Hydrogenispora ethanolica: one gene and its partner. The protein of the gene in region 2 interacts with the protein of the main gene of each other region in a pairwise test. Links are inferred from orthologs where the notes say so. Each region holds a gene or a part of one and is shown on either strand. Other genes may lie near its edges. The genes, in order: rlmB and EDC14_RS19975.

Region 1 (6,292 bases), on a different replicon or contig from region 2:
TGAAGATTAGCGTCGAAAAAATAAAAACCTTCCCGAAGGAAGGCTCCTGCTCATTTTACGTAACAGGTCTCCTCGCGTTTTTCCAAGTAACGTTCCAGCTTGCGTTTGACCCGCTGCAATGCGTTGTCAATGGACTTCACGTGACGGCGTAGATCCTTGGCGATCTCCTGGTACGAACGGCCGTCCAAATAGGACATCAAAACCTTCCATTCCAAATCGCTCAGGAACTCCCCCATCTTATGCTCGATATCGACAAATTCCTCCCGGCTGATCACCAATTCCTCGGGATCGGAAACCTTGGACCCGGACAGAACGTCCAACAACGTCCGATCCGATTCCTCATCATAGATCGGCTTGTTTAACGACACATAAGAATTCAACGGGATATGCTTCTGCCGGGTGGCCGTCTTAATCGCGGTGATAATCTGACGGGTGATGCAAAGTTCGGCAAAAGCTCTGAAGGAGGCCAGTTTATCATTGCGAAAATCCCGGATGGCTTTATAAAGGCCGATCATTCCTTCTTGGATGATATCCTCGCGATCCGCTCCGATTAAAAAATAGGAACGGGCCTTGGCTCGTACAAAATTTTTATATTTATTGATCAGATACTCTTGAGCGGCATCGTCGCCTTCGCGGGCAGCTTCAACAATCGTTTCATCCAGCATCTCATCATAGATCTCTGTTGCTTCTCTTTGGGGTTTTGCTCCCACGTTAAACTCGCCTCCAGATGTTATTTTGATACTGGCTCGGCTACGAATACATCGCGTACTTGTCCAATTCACATTAGCATTATTATACAATAATTGTGATTTCAACGTCAAGGGAATGCGCTTTTTCCCCAAGCAATGATGCGTGTTTTCTGCAATGCCACGTTCGTATCACTTTAAGAATGAGCAATCCCGCCGCTACCGTTTGAAGAAGCGGTTGGTCCAGACATTATCGGCGATAGCCGGCTCTAAGATGTTATACCTGGGGTTGAGGATAATCTTTTTGGGCTTGGCCGACAACATTTTCTGAATTGTAACATTAACTTGCTTAAAAGACAAGGTTTCGGCGAAAGTTTCCCTGGCGGTAATTATTTCAAAATCCACCGTTTCCGGGAGGTACAGCTGGCCGGTGTTGGCCATCACAAAGGACACGGCGTACTTGCCTTGGTAGGACCGGACCTTGACGTTCCGCAACGCCAGGTTGTACCAGCCGGATGAGTAAACCCACTGCCGGTAGAACTCCAACAGCTGGGCTCCGTACAGTTCCACGCCCAGCTCCGTGAAGTCCCGGATCCCCGCGCCGCTTCCACCATAGCGTTTGACGAACTCCTGCAAATAGTCGCCAAACTTCGCCTCGCCCAAGGTCCGCCGGACCATGTGCAACACATACGCTCCCTTGTGATAGAGCAGCTGATATTGGAGGTCGTAGGGGCTCAATTCAGCCAGGGACAGCTCGGAAATTTGGGCGGCTCTACGGCTTTGGTAGCTTTTCTGGTAATCCAGACGCCACTTCTCCAGCAGTTTGCGGGCGGCCTGGGCCGCTCCGGTGCCGGGCGGCGCGAAATGTTCGACTGCCAGATATCCGGAATACCCGGCGAAACCCTCGGCCAACCACCAGTCGCGCAGGCTCCGGGGATAGAGCAGATTTCCCCACCAGCAATGAGCGATCTCGTGCGCCAGGTTGAAAAAGACGAAACGGGACTGCTTATTGCCCGGAAGATGCAGCAGCACTAAGGAACCGTTGCAATTGTCCTCATTACTCAAGTCGCTGACCACGACCGACAACTCGTTAAAAGCGGCCGCGCCGAACTTATCCTGGTAGAATTGGCCCAGATCGGCGGCGTATCCCACCAGATCGTCCCGGAAGGAATTGGAGAGGCCGGGGAGGTAAAAAACCCGGTAGGCCTTCTGCCGGACCAGGCGCGAGGCGATCTGGTAGCGGCCGATGGTCGCGGCCAGCGCGGTCACGGGTTGCAGCGTCCGCCAGACATAGCCGGAGTGTTGAAAAGGATAAGCCCGGATCCCTTTCAGGTTGCCGTTGCCGATCCCCAAAAAGCCGGGCGGCGCCACCAGTTCCATCTCGGCCTGGACCGGCTCGGGCAGCAGGCCGCGGGGATACCAGCCGCCGCTCAGCTCCAGTGGCACCGCCCGGCTGACGTTTTTGGGCAGGATGCTGTAGCGCATTTTCAGCGTCAGTATATCGCCGCGTTTTTTGGCGTCGGGCAGCTCGATCCAGTAGACGTCGGCTTGCTTGCGCCAAAGAACGTTCTTCCCCTCCAGCTTGACTTCTTCCAACTGCGCCTGGTAATAACCGGCCAATAAAAAGTAAAACCGGTCGGTCTCCCGGGCCGTCACGCGCAGATCGGCCTCGGCTTGCACCGTAACCCGGTTACTCAATTCTCTCGTGGTAATCTGCAGCTGATAACTTTGAAAGCTGACCGCGGTCTGTCCGGCCAGCCAATCGAGGTCCGGAATGGCCTCGGCCGCCAGCCCGGCACCGCTCCCGCCGCAGATTGCGCCGAGGATCAATATTATTTTACAGATCTCCGGCCACCGGGACCGCAGGAAAAACAGCACTGCCCGTACCGATGACCCCATGATGAGTCGCCTGGGCCGCCGGCCCAAGTTCATCCGATTCATTGACGCTCCGCTCGCTGCCGCCGCACTTCATAGAGGACGATCCCGGTCGCTACGGCGACATTCAAAGAATTGATCCGTCCCCACATCGGTAGACGGACGATCTGGTCGCAATGTTCAGCCAACAGCCGCGAAATCCCCTTCCCCTCGCCGCCCATCACCAGGCCCATGGGGCCGGTCAGGTCGGCCTTTTGGAACTCGACCTTGCCGTCCATCTCCGCTCCGGTGAACCAGATTCCGGCCTTTTTCAATTCCTCCACCGTCTTAGTCAGGTTGGTCACCCGGGCCACCGGCACATACTCGATGGCGCCGGCCGAGGCCCGCGAGACCGCTCCGGAGAGGCCCGCGGAACGGCGTTCCGGAATGATGATGCCGTGCACTCCGGCAGCTTCGGCGGTCCGGATGATCGAGCCCAGATTCTGCGGGTCCTCCACGCCGTCCAGGAAGAGCAGGAACGGCGGCTCCCCCTTGGCGGCGGCCCGTTCCAGGATCTGTTCCAGCGTGGCGTATTTCCACTGGGCGGCCACCGCAATGATTCCCTGATGGTTCCGGGTCTGAGCCATCCGGTTCAATGCCGGAAGATCCACCGGATGCAGCGGGATCCGCTGCCGTTCCGCCAGGCCCAGGATTTCGCGGAGCGGGCCGCTTGGGGTCTCGTTCTTTTGAATATAGATCTTGGTAATCTCATGTCCGGCCCGGAGCGCCTCCAGCACCGGATTTCTGCCTTCAATCTGGTCAGCCATGGAATTCTTCCTTTATCTATGTATTGTAGAGCCTCGCGATATACGTTAATTAAACTTCCTTGCGCCGCAGCAGTTCCGCCAGGACCGGCGCCCGGCCGCAGCCCATCTTTCCTTCCCGACAATAGCCCCGGGTCTCGCAGGAGGGCCCGGCGAGCCGGAAGAGCAACGGCGCCACCTGGCGCAATTCGTCCCGCATGGCCAGGGCCAGCGCCCGGATCTCCCACTGGGCCCGGGTGCAGGCGCGGATCTCCAGGAAATTGATGAGGCTCCGCGCGTTCATGGTGACCATGATCTTGGTCTCACAGGCGTTGGGCAGCACAAACCGGGCGTCTTCGGCCGGGATGCCCGCTGCCAGCAGCTCCCGGTAGGCGGTCCGGATCTGGTCCATCGCCGCGGTGAAGGCCGCTTGGGCTCCCGGGTCCCGGGCCACCGACGGCGGGACGATGGTCTCGAAATCGCCGTTCTTCACATAGCGCTGCGACTGCTGGGAAAACGAGGCGATCCTGTGTCGGACCAGCTGATGAGTGAGCGCCCGGCTGACCCCCTCGATGCCGAATGAAAAACTGGCATGCTCGATCGGCGAATCATGCCCGCTCTCGCGGAGCTGTCCCAACAACCGCTCCATCCGCTCCGGCGTCAGCTTCTCCAACAGTTCGTCCACGCCGACCGGCGAGTAACAAAGCCGCGCCGCCGCGGCCACCAGCCGGTCCGGCTCCGGCGTATATGCCAACAATTTAACCTTTAACATCGTTCGCTCCTTCGTGGGCCGCGCCGACCAGCTCCAGGATCTCCTCCAGCCGGTCGAGGCTGCCGCTCAAATACAAGTATCCCAATAATGCCTCAAAAGCGGTGCTGTAACGATAGGTGAGCACATCGCTGCCGGACGGCACGTGGCCGCTCTTCACATTCCGGCCCCGCCGCACGATCTCCTGCTCCCGCTCGCTCAGGAGCGGTTCGAGCCGGCGCACCAGATCAGCCTGGTAACTGGCACGCACTCTGGCGATGGCTTTCTTATGCAGCTGCTGCGTCTTGGCCGTGCCGTCGCTCACCAGCTGGTGACGGACGAAAAGCTCATAGACCGCGTCCCCGATATAGGCCCAAACCGCCGGGGAAAGTTCATCCGGGTTCACCCGGGTCAAATTCGGAAATTTCAGCTCAATCATTTCAGTCTTGGAAACCGCCTTGTGGTGTTTTTACTTAAATTCGCCCTATGAATTGGCATCTCCTGCCCGAGAAATTAGTTTTCGCGATGTTTCGTTCTTAGGGTTCCCCGATTCGGCCGAAGATGGCCGCTGTTTTAGCGTTTTATTAAAAATTTAAGCTGCCGGAACGGCAGCCTCTTTGTCACGCATTGGGGCGCAGTTTGCACAATTCCACGCCGCTATCTCTGGCGGTGCCCTGGTTCACTTTGCTATCAACCAATAAGCCCAATCTCCCGCAGAGGCGCGAAGACGCAAAGGATGAGGAAAAGTGGAAGCTGCCCAGCGCATCCATATTCCGTTTCAAAAGGTCCTTGTTTTATTATACAATGAACTCCGGCGGTTATCGCCGGAGTTGTTTGCATAACCGAATGAACTGCGGCAATAACTGCCATCGTTCATTCGGTAACAAAATAATCTAGGGCGAGGACTGCCGCAGATGTTTCAGCAACTCAATGAGCGGTGGCGGTGGCCGCCATCCTTTTTTCGATAGCCAAACGATCGGCGGCGGTTTGCGCCGCATTTGCCATGATAATGAAACGGCCGGCGACAACGACCGGGATCACGGCCTGTCAAACTCTTTCAGCCGCCGCAGCTCCTGGGCGGCCTCCAGATACTCCCGTTCCAATTCCTCGCGCTGCCCTTCGGCCGCGCCGGCCAACTCCCCGGCCAGCCGCGCCAGCTTGTGTTCAAGCAGCAGCCGTTCCTCACGATCCAGCGGCCGCGGCCGGTTCCGTTCCGCCTCGTACTCCCGGAAGCCGCCCGGAAAAACGCGCAACTTGCCCTCCCCCAGCTGCCAGACCTCGGTCGCCAGCTTATTCAGGAAATAGCGGTCGTGCGAGACGAAGAGCAGCGTTCCCGGATAGTCCAGCAGCGCCTCCTCCACCGCCTCGCGGGAGGCGAGGTCCAGATGGTTGGTGGGCTCATCGAGCAGCAACAGATTGCAGCCGGAGAGGATCAGCTTGGCCAGGCTCACCCGGACCCGTTCGCCCCGGCTCAGCACGGCGATGGGCTTGTGGACGTCGTCGCCCCGGAAGAGCAGGCAGGCCAGGAGATTGCGCACCGCGACCCGATCGGGCTGAACCGCCCCGACCTCGGCCAGGATGGTATTCTCCTCCCGCAGCAGCTTGGATTCCTGATCGATCACGCCCAGCCGGACGCTGGGGGCCAGCCGCAGCTCTCCGGCGTCGGCCGGGAGCTCCCCCGCCACCAGCCGCAGCAGGGTGGTCTTTCCGGTGCCGTTCGCTCCGGTCAGGGCGACCCGGCCGCCCCGCCGGAGCAACAGATCGACCCCGTCCAAGATGGCCCGCGTTCCATACTGCTTGCGGAGCCCCCGCCCCTCGGCCAAGATCCGGGAGCGCGCCGCCGTTTTCTCGTCCAACTCCAGCTGGAGCGAGACGTCAGCTTTGGGCCTGGCCTTGGGTTCCAACTGCTCCAGACGTTTTTCGATGGCCTTGGCGTTGCGGGCCACCTTTTTGGACTTCCCGGCGTAAAAATCGGTAGGACCTTTTGCCACCACTCCGTCCCGATGGACTCGTTTCTTGGTGATCCGGTTGGCTTCCTCCATTTTGCGGCGGTAAGCCTCCTCCAACCGCCGCTTCTCCTGGCGGTACGCTTGATAAGCCTCATCGGCCTGCTCCCGCTCCAGCTGCTTTTGGGCGGCGTAGGCGGAATAATTCCCGCTGTAGCGGCGGATCTTGCCATCCTCCAGATCGAAGATGGCCCC
Region 2 (6,494 bases):
GCACCAGGAAAGCAAACCGGCCCTCGGCCGGATCGCCGGTCGGTTTGGCCAGCGGCTTGGGCGGGATCTCCCGGACCGTTACCGCCGGAGGCTCGGCCCCTACCAGATGGCAAAGGAATGCCGCGGTATTGCCAGTGGCCAAACGCTTGGCCATCCGCTCCAGTGACTCCAAGGCCCGTTCGCACTGGGCCCGGGTGACGATGAGCGGCGGCTCCAGACGGATGACCGAGGCTCCGTTCAGGGTCGGCGCGACCCGTAACCGTTCCACATTCAATAAGTAACTGGAGACCACCGGCGACAGAAACTCCTGGTCAGCCATAATCCCGAGCAAGGAATCGGGCAGGTTCTCCTGGGAGACGCCCAGCTCCAACCCGAGCATCAAGCCCCGGCCGCGCACCGCGGCGATCACCTGCGGATAACGCTCCCGCAGCTTTTGCAATCCCCGGAGCAGGAACTCCCCGTTGGCGGCGACCTCCCGCAGCAGCCGGCCATCGTCCCGGGTGAGCATCTCCAGGACCTTGAGCCCGACCCGGCAGGCCAACGTGTTCCCCGCAAAGGTGGAGGAGTGCTTCTCGCCGAAATCGTCGGTATAAACCTCGGCCGTGCACAGGCAGGCGCCGATCGGCATGATTCCGCCGCCCAACGCCTTGGCGACGGTCATGATGTCCGGGCTGATCCCCTCGGCTTGGCAGGCGAAAAACCGCCCGGTCCGCCCCAGCCCGGTCTGGACCTCGTCGACGATCATCAGCACCCCGTGGCTGTGGCAGAGTTCCAAAGCCTCCCGCAGATAGCCGTCCGGCGGAATGATGATCCCGCCCTCGCCCTGAATCGGCTCCACCACGAAAGCCGCGTAGTAATCGGGCTTGGCCGCCAGCGCCGCCGCCAGCTGCCCGATGTCGCCGAATACCGTCCGGTCGAATCCGGGAACCGGCGCGCCAAAGCCTTTTTGATAGGAATCTTTGCCGGTGGCGGAGAGCGCTCCCAGGGTCTTGCCATGAAAACTATTGTGGGTGGTCAGAATTCCCGGCCGTTTGGTGTAGATGCGGGCCAGCTTAAAGGCAGCCTCGATGGCTTCGGCGCCGCTGTTGGCGAACGTCACATAGCGCAATCCCGGCGGAGCGATCCGCACCAACTCCCGGGCCAGCATCCCGGCGGCATCCAAGGCCGAGGGTTGAATGAAGCTGGGCTCCTGAGTCTCAGCCACCGTCCGGATGGCTTCCCAAATCTCGGGAGGGTTGAAGCCGAACGGCAAGGCGCCATACGAAGCGATAAAATCGAGATATGTATGGCCCGCGTCGTCCACCAGCTCGCAGCCCCGGCCGCGCCGGAAGATCTTGTCCATATTCAGTTGATGTAGCCGTTTCCCCAGAACCGGATTGACATATTCCGCATAAGGATGCATATTGGTCCTCCATAAGCCTTATAACGAATTTCTATTTTCAAAATTCCATGGAATAATCTTACAAATTTGTATGGAGAGGCGAAATTCTTCTCGCAGCTTCGTGACTGAAAGATTATCTCCAGGTTAAGCAATCATGTCCGCGGAGTGAGTATAAAAAGTCAAAATAAGTTTAGCACTAAAAAAATGCTCGGTCAACCTTGATTTACCACGGCTCAGGGATAGTCTCTCCCGTGTTCCGGGAATCCATAAGCCCTGCAACTGGATTTTACACTTTTAAGAAAACTTTAAATCCCTGGGATTTTTTCGGAGTCCGACTGGAAACGCCAGCCGAACCGGCGGAACCTCTCGCGTGCTCTCCCGCCCGGCAAAGTCCGGCCGAACGGCTGCCTCAAATGAAAAAGGCGCTTACGCGCCCTTTTTGGTTTTGGATTCCCGGTTGGGGACCCAGAACCAGCTGATCTGGCCCCGCCGCTTGATCAAGCGGTAGGTCAGGAATCCGATCAGCACCACCAGGAGCAGCAGCAACAGGATTCGGAGCCATCCCGGCAGCCTCCAGCCCGCCAGATCCGCGCCGACCGGCTGCAGCATGGCCAGTTGCCCGGTCTGGAGGTCGAAGGAGCGGAGCTGTTTGACCTGGCTGGCATTGTCCGCCGCCACAATGTCCATCACCTGCGGCTCGAGAACCTCGTCATACCCGCCGCCGATGACCCATTCCCCCGGGTCCTTCATCACCCGGCGGAAGAAATCTTCCCCAAAACCGTCGTAGGATCCGACCAGCACGTAGTAATGCCAGTTCCGGCCGGGCTTACCCACCAGCTTTTCCGGAACGACCGCCCGGAGCGTGCGGTTATCCCCCATCATCATCGTCCGGAGCGGCCGGATCTGCCATTTTTGATCGGCGGTGGCCGTAATCAGCTGGCTATTCCCCCAGCCGGCGATCCGCAGGCAGAAATCCCAGGCGTACTTGGCATCAAACCGGACATAGGCTCCCTGATGCATCAGGCCCGTCGCGCCCTGATTGGGGAGGGAATCCACAAAGACCCGCAGATTTTGATGGATGAATCCTTCCGGCGCCATCCACGGGTTGGTATTGTTGGCAAAAGCGGTATCGAACGCAATCTCGCCCGGCTTTTCTTGCCATACCTTAAACTCGGTGATGTCGAACAGCCCCTGGTACGGTTTGAACGCCAGGTTGCTCGGATACTGATAGGCGCCATAACCGTGTTCGTCGCCGGGCGGGTCCTTCATTTGGAAGTAAACCTCGGGAGTGGCGGCAGCACCGGTCATGCAGAGGACCAAGAGCACGAGGACGGGAATCCAAATGAATCTTCTCAATAAAAACACCCCCACATCATAGATTTATGCGCGGGGGCGGGGGAATAGACCGGCTTCTTCGTTACTCGACGGCCACGATCGCCAATACCTGGCCCGTCTCGATCCAGTCGCCGGGTTCGGCCTCCCTGGACAAGAGCACGCCGTCCAGGGGCGATGGCAGTTGAAATAGGGCGCCGTCGACCATGAGTTCCAGAATGTCTTGATCGATCTCGACCGCCGCTCCGGCCGGGACTAACCAGCGCACCAGTTCGTACGCGGTCTCTTCCGGGCCGAGAAACGGCATTTTAATTTCAATTTTGCGCATCGGAGCTCCCGTCCCGGTAGATCCGCGGCACGCGGTCGCTGATCATACAGATGATCTCATAGTTGATCGTGCCCAATTGGGCGGCAACGTCATCGACGGAAATCGTCGCGCCGTTCTGGGTTCCGATCAGCACCACTTCCTGTCCGATGGCCACCGGTTCGTCGCCCACGTCGATCATGCACTGGTCCATGCAGATGGTTCCGACGATGGGGTACTTCTTCCCATTCACCAGGGCCTGGGCCTTATGGGTCAGGAGCCGCGTCCAGCCGTCGGCGTAGCCGATGGGGATCGTGGCTATCGTCGTCTCGCGGCCGGTATGATAGCGCTGACCATAGCTGATGCCGGTTCCGGACGGCACCCGCTTGACGAAACTGATCTGCGCCTTCAGGCTGAAAGCCGGCTCCAGGCGAATCTTACTCTTATCGACCTCGTCCGACGGGTAAAGCCCATACATGATAATCCCCGGCCGGACCAGGTTGAAGTAGGCCTGCGGCAGTTCCATGACTCCGGCGCTGTTGGCCAGATGCGCCTTGGGCGGGAGCAACCCCTGTTGTTCCAGCTCGGCCGCCATGCGCGTAAAATTGTCGATCTGCAGGCGCGCATAGCTTTTATCCCGTTCATCGGCGGTGGCCAGATGCGAGAAGACGCCGCCCACCTTGATGCCGGGCATGCGCCGTAGGGCGCCGATGAATTCGGCCGCCTCCCCGGGCCGGACGCCCACCCGCCCCATGCCGGTATCGACCTTGACATGGACCGCGGCTTCCTTGCCGGCGCGAACCGCCTCCCCGGACAGCGCCGTCACCGCCTCCAGCCAGCAGACGCACGGCGTCAGATCGTGGGCCACCACCTCCGGCGCCTGATCCGCCTGGAGCGGACTGAAGATCAGGATCGGCGCGTCCAATCCCGCCTGGCGCAGGGCGACCCCTTCCTCGGGCAATGAAACTCCCAGCCAGGTAGCACCGGCCTCCAAAGCGGCCCGGGCGACCGGAACCGCGCCATGCCCGTAGGCTTCGGCCTTCACCACCGCCATCACTTCCACCGCCGGCCCGACCAACTTCTTAATCGCGCCCATATTATGACGGATGGCCGCCAGATCGATCTCGGCCCAGACCGGCCGGATCCGCTGATGATAACGACTCAACCTTCCAACACCTTCTCTGAGCTTTTGTGTTCACCCTGACCTTCGGACTGGGTTATCACAACGCTTTTAATGCCACCGGAAACTCCCCGATCACATCGCTGGCCAGAATCCCAGCCGGACCCAGCCGGCCGGCGGCGTTGTCGCCGGCCAACCCGTGCAGGAAAACCGCGGCTGCCGCCGCCCGCCAAGGCACCAGCCCTTGCGCCAGCAGCGCGGCGATCAAGCCGGAAAGGGCGTCGCCCATGCCCGCCGTGGCCATGCCCGGGTTTCCGGTGGAGTTGATATACGATTCGCCCGTGGGCAAGGCGGTGATCGTCCGCGCGCCCTTCAGGACCACGACCGCGTTCCACTCCGCCGCATACCGCCTGGCGGTTTCCAGGCGGTCCGCCTGAACGGCGGCGACCGATAGTCCGGTGAGCCGGGCCATCTCGCCGGGGTGCGGCGTGAGAATCAGGGACGCCGGATGCCCCCGGAGCAAGGCCGGTTCCGCGGCGAGCAGATTCAAGGCGTCGGCGTCCAGCACCAGCGGCGCCCCGGACTCCCGCAACAAGCCGGCCAGCAATTCCCGGCCGTCCGGGGCCGTGCCCATTCCCGGACCGGCGACGATGGCGCGATAGGCTTCCAACCTTCCGGACAGAGCCGGCCACTCCGTAGCCATGACCTCCAGCGGCTTCTCCGCGAAGGGCATTCCCGGCCGCAAGGCCGCGGTAACCAGGCCGGCGCCGCCGCGCAACGCCGCCAGCGCGGCGATGGCCACCGCCCCCGTCATCCCGGCGCTGCCGCCGCAGATCAACACGTGTCCCGTGCTGCCCTTATGGGAATCGGCGGGCCGCAGCGGCAGCCAAGGCCGGACAACGGACGGCGTCGCCCAAACGGTCCGCGGGTCCTCCTCAAGCAACGGCCGGGGAAATCCGATGGCGGCCGTGATGAGCTCGCCGACATAATCCGCTCCGGGGAAGATGAGCAACCCCGGTTTGGGTAGGCCGAAGGTTACGGTCAGATCGGCCCGGATCGCCGGACCGGCGACCCGGCCGCTATCCATGTCCACGCCGGTGGGAGCGTCCACCGCCACCACCGGCCGGTCCAATTCCAGGATTCTTCCCACCGCGTCAGCGATGCTTCCTTGCAATGGCCCGGCCGCTCCGGTCCCCAGCAGGGCGTCGACGATGATGTCGGCGGCCCCGGCTTGGCGAGGTTCCAGATCGGCCCAGGATTGCACGGGAATCCCGTAGGTCCGGCAGCGTTCCAGGTTCTCGCGGGCCAAACCCCGGCATTCTTCCGGCGCGAAGGTCAACAGCGCCGCGACCTCCGCTCCATCCTCCGCCAGCAAGCGGGCCAAAGCCAGCCCGTCGCCGCCGTTGTTCCCTTTGCCGCAGTAAATATGGATCCGTCTGCCCCGCAATGCGCCATAGCGCCCGGCCATCGCTTGCCGGACCGCCAAGGCGGCCCGCTCCATCAGCACCACTCCGGGCATGCCGTATTCTTCCTGCGCCAGACGGTCGATCCGTTGCATCTCTCGGGTCGAGACCACCCTCATCTCATCCGCCTTCTTCCAGAACAACCTGGGCAATGGCGTACTCCCGCGAATGGGAGATGCTCAAATGAATCCGCGCCACGCCTTTGGCTGCCAAAAAATCTTGGATCTTGCCGTTCACCGCGAACCTGGGCGCGCCCAGGGCGTCATGGCCGATCTCCATTTCCCGCCAGGAAAAGGAGGATAATCCGGTGCCCATGGCCTTCAGCAACGCTTCCTTGGCCGCAAAAAAACCGGCCAGCCGGTGCCCCGCGGCCCCCGACTCCGCCAATTCCCGCGGGGTATAGACCCGCTCCCGGAAGCGCGGGTTTTGAGCGGCCGCGGCGATCCGGGCGATCTCGATCATATCCACGCCGGTTCCGATGATCACCTGGCCTCGCTCCTTTCCTCAAGCGCGGGTTTCCGGTAAAAGGACGGCATATAGCTCTCATACCCCATTTGCCTGTAGTTTAAAAGCGGTTCCGTCCCGCCGACCAGCAAAAAGCCGCCCGGCCGCAAAGCCGCCAGGAATTTGCCATACAGCAGTCCCTTGGCGGTCTCGGTGAAATAGATTACCACGTTCCTGCAGATAATCAGGTCCAGATCGGTTTCGAAGGGGTCCCGCAGCAGGTCCTGGTGGCCGAACTCCACCATCCGCTTGATCTCCACCGCCAGGCGGTAATGCTCCCCTTCGGGGCTGAAGTATTTGGCGAGCATTTCCGGGGGCAGGTTTTTGACCTCATTCGGGCTGTAAACCGCCCGTTCGGCTTGGGCCAGAATCATCCGGTCGACGTCGCTC

The links.
Region 1: the proteins of EDC14_RS19975 (region 2) and rlmB interact in binary tests that used the Escherichia coli proteins (3 or more experiments, as listed by UniProt). The link is inferred for Hydrogenispora ethanolica from one-to-one orthologs.

Annotation. Positions count from the first base shown.
Region 1 is NZ_SLUN01000004.1:229,161-235,452, reverse strand. Bases 1,496-4,292 are described here. They hold rlmB (23S rRNA (guanosine(2251)-2'-O)-methyltransferase RlmB), read right to left. Parts: upstream 3,368-4,292; coding sequence 2,624-3,367; downstream 1,496-2,623. Other genes in these bases: EDC14_RS05635 (Mini-ribonuclease 3), read right to left, coding at 4,102-4,292; thyX (FAD-dependent thymidylate synthase), read right to left, coding at 3,417-4,115; EDC14_RS05650 (M1 family aminopeptidase), read right to left, coding at 1,496-2,627. Outside these bases: RNA polymerase sporulation sigma factor SigH, read right to left, coding at 51-710; more of EDC14_RS05650, read right to left, coding at 906-1,495; more of EDC14_RS05635, read right to left, coding at 4,293-4,530; ribosomal protection-like ABC-F family protein, read right to left, coding at 5,129-6,292. UniProt on the Escherichia coli protein: Specifically methylates the ribose of guanosine 2251 in 23S rRNA.
Region 2 is NZ_SLUN01000031.1:7,815-14,308, reverse strand. Bases 3,496-6,494 are described here. They hold EDC14_RS19975 (NAD(P)H-hydrate dehydratase), read right to left. Parts: upstream 5,753-6,494; coding sequence 4,238-5,752; downstream 3,496-4,237. Other genes in these bases: EDC14_RS19965 (CheR family methyltransferase), read right to left, coding at 6,083-6,494; acpS (holo-ACP synthase), read right to left, coding at 5,721-6,086; alr (alanine racemase), read right to left, coding at 3,496-4,182. Outside these bases: EDC14_RS19995 (aminotransferase class III-fold pyridoxal phosphate-dependent enzyme), read right to left, coding at 1-1,402; EDC14_RS19990 (glucodextranase DOMON-like domain-containing protein), read right to left, coding at 1,808-2,737; EDC14_RS19985 (lipoyl domain-containing protein), read right to left, coding at 2,799-3,041; more of alr, read right to left, coding at 3,028-3,495. UniProt on the Escherichia coli protein: Bifunctional enzyme that catalyzes the epimerization of the S- and R-forms of NAD(P)HX and the dehydration of the S-form of NAD(P)HX at the expense of ADP, which is converted to AMP.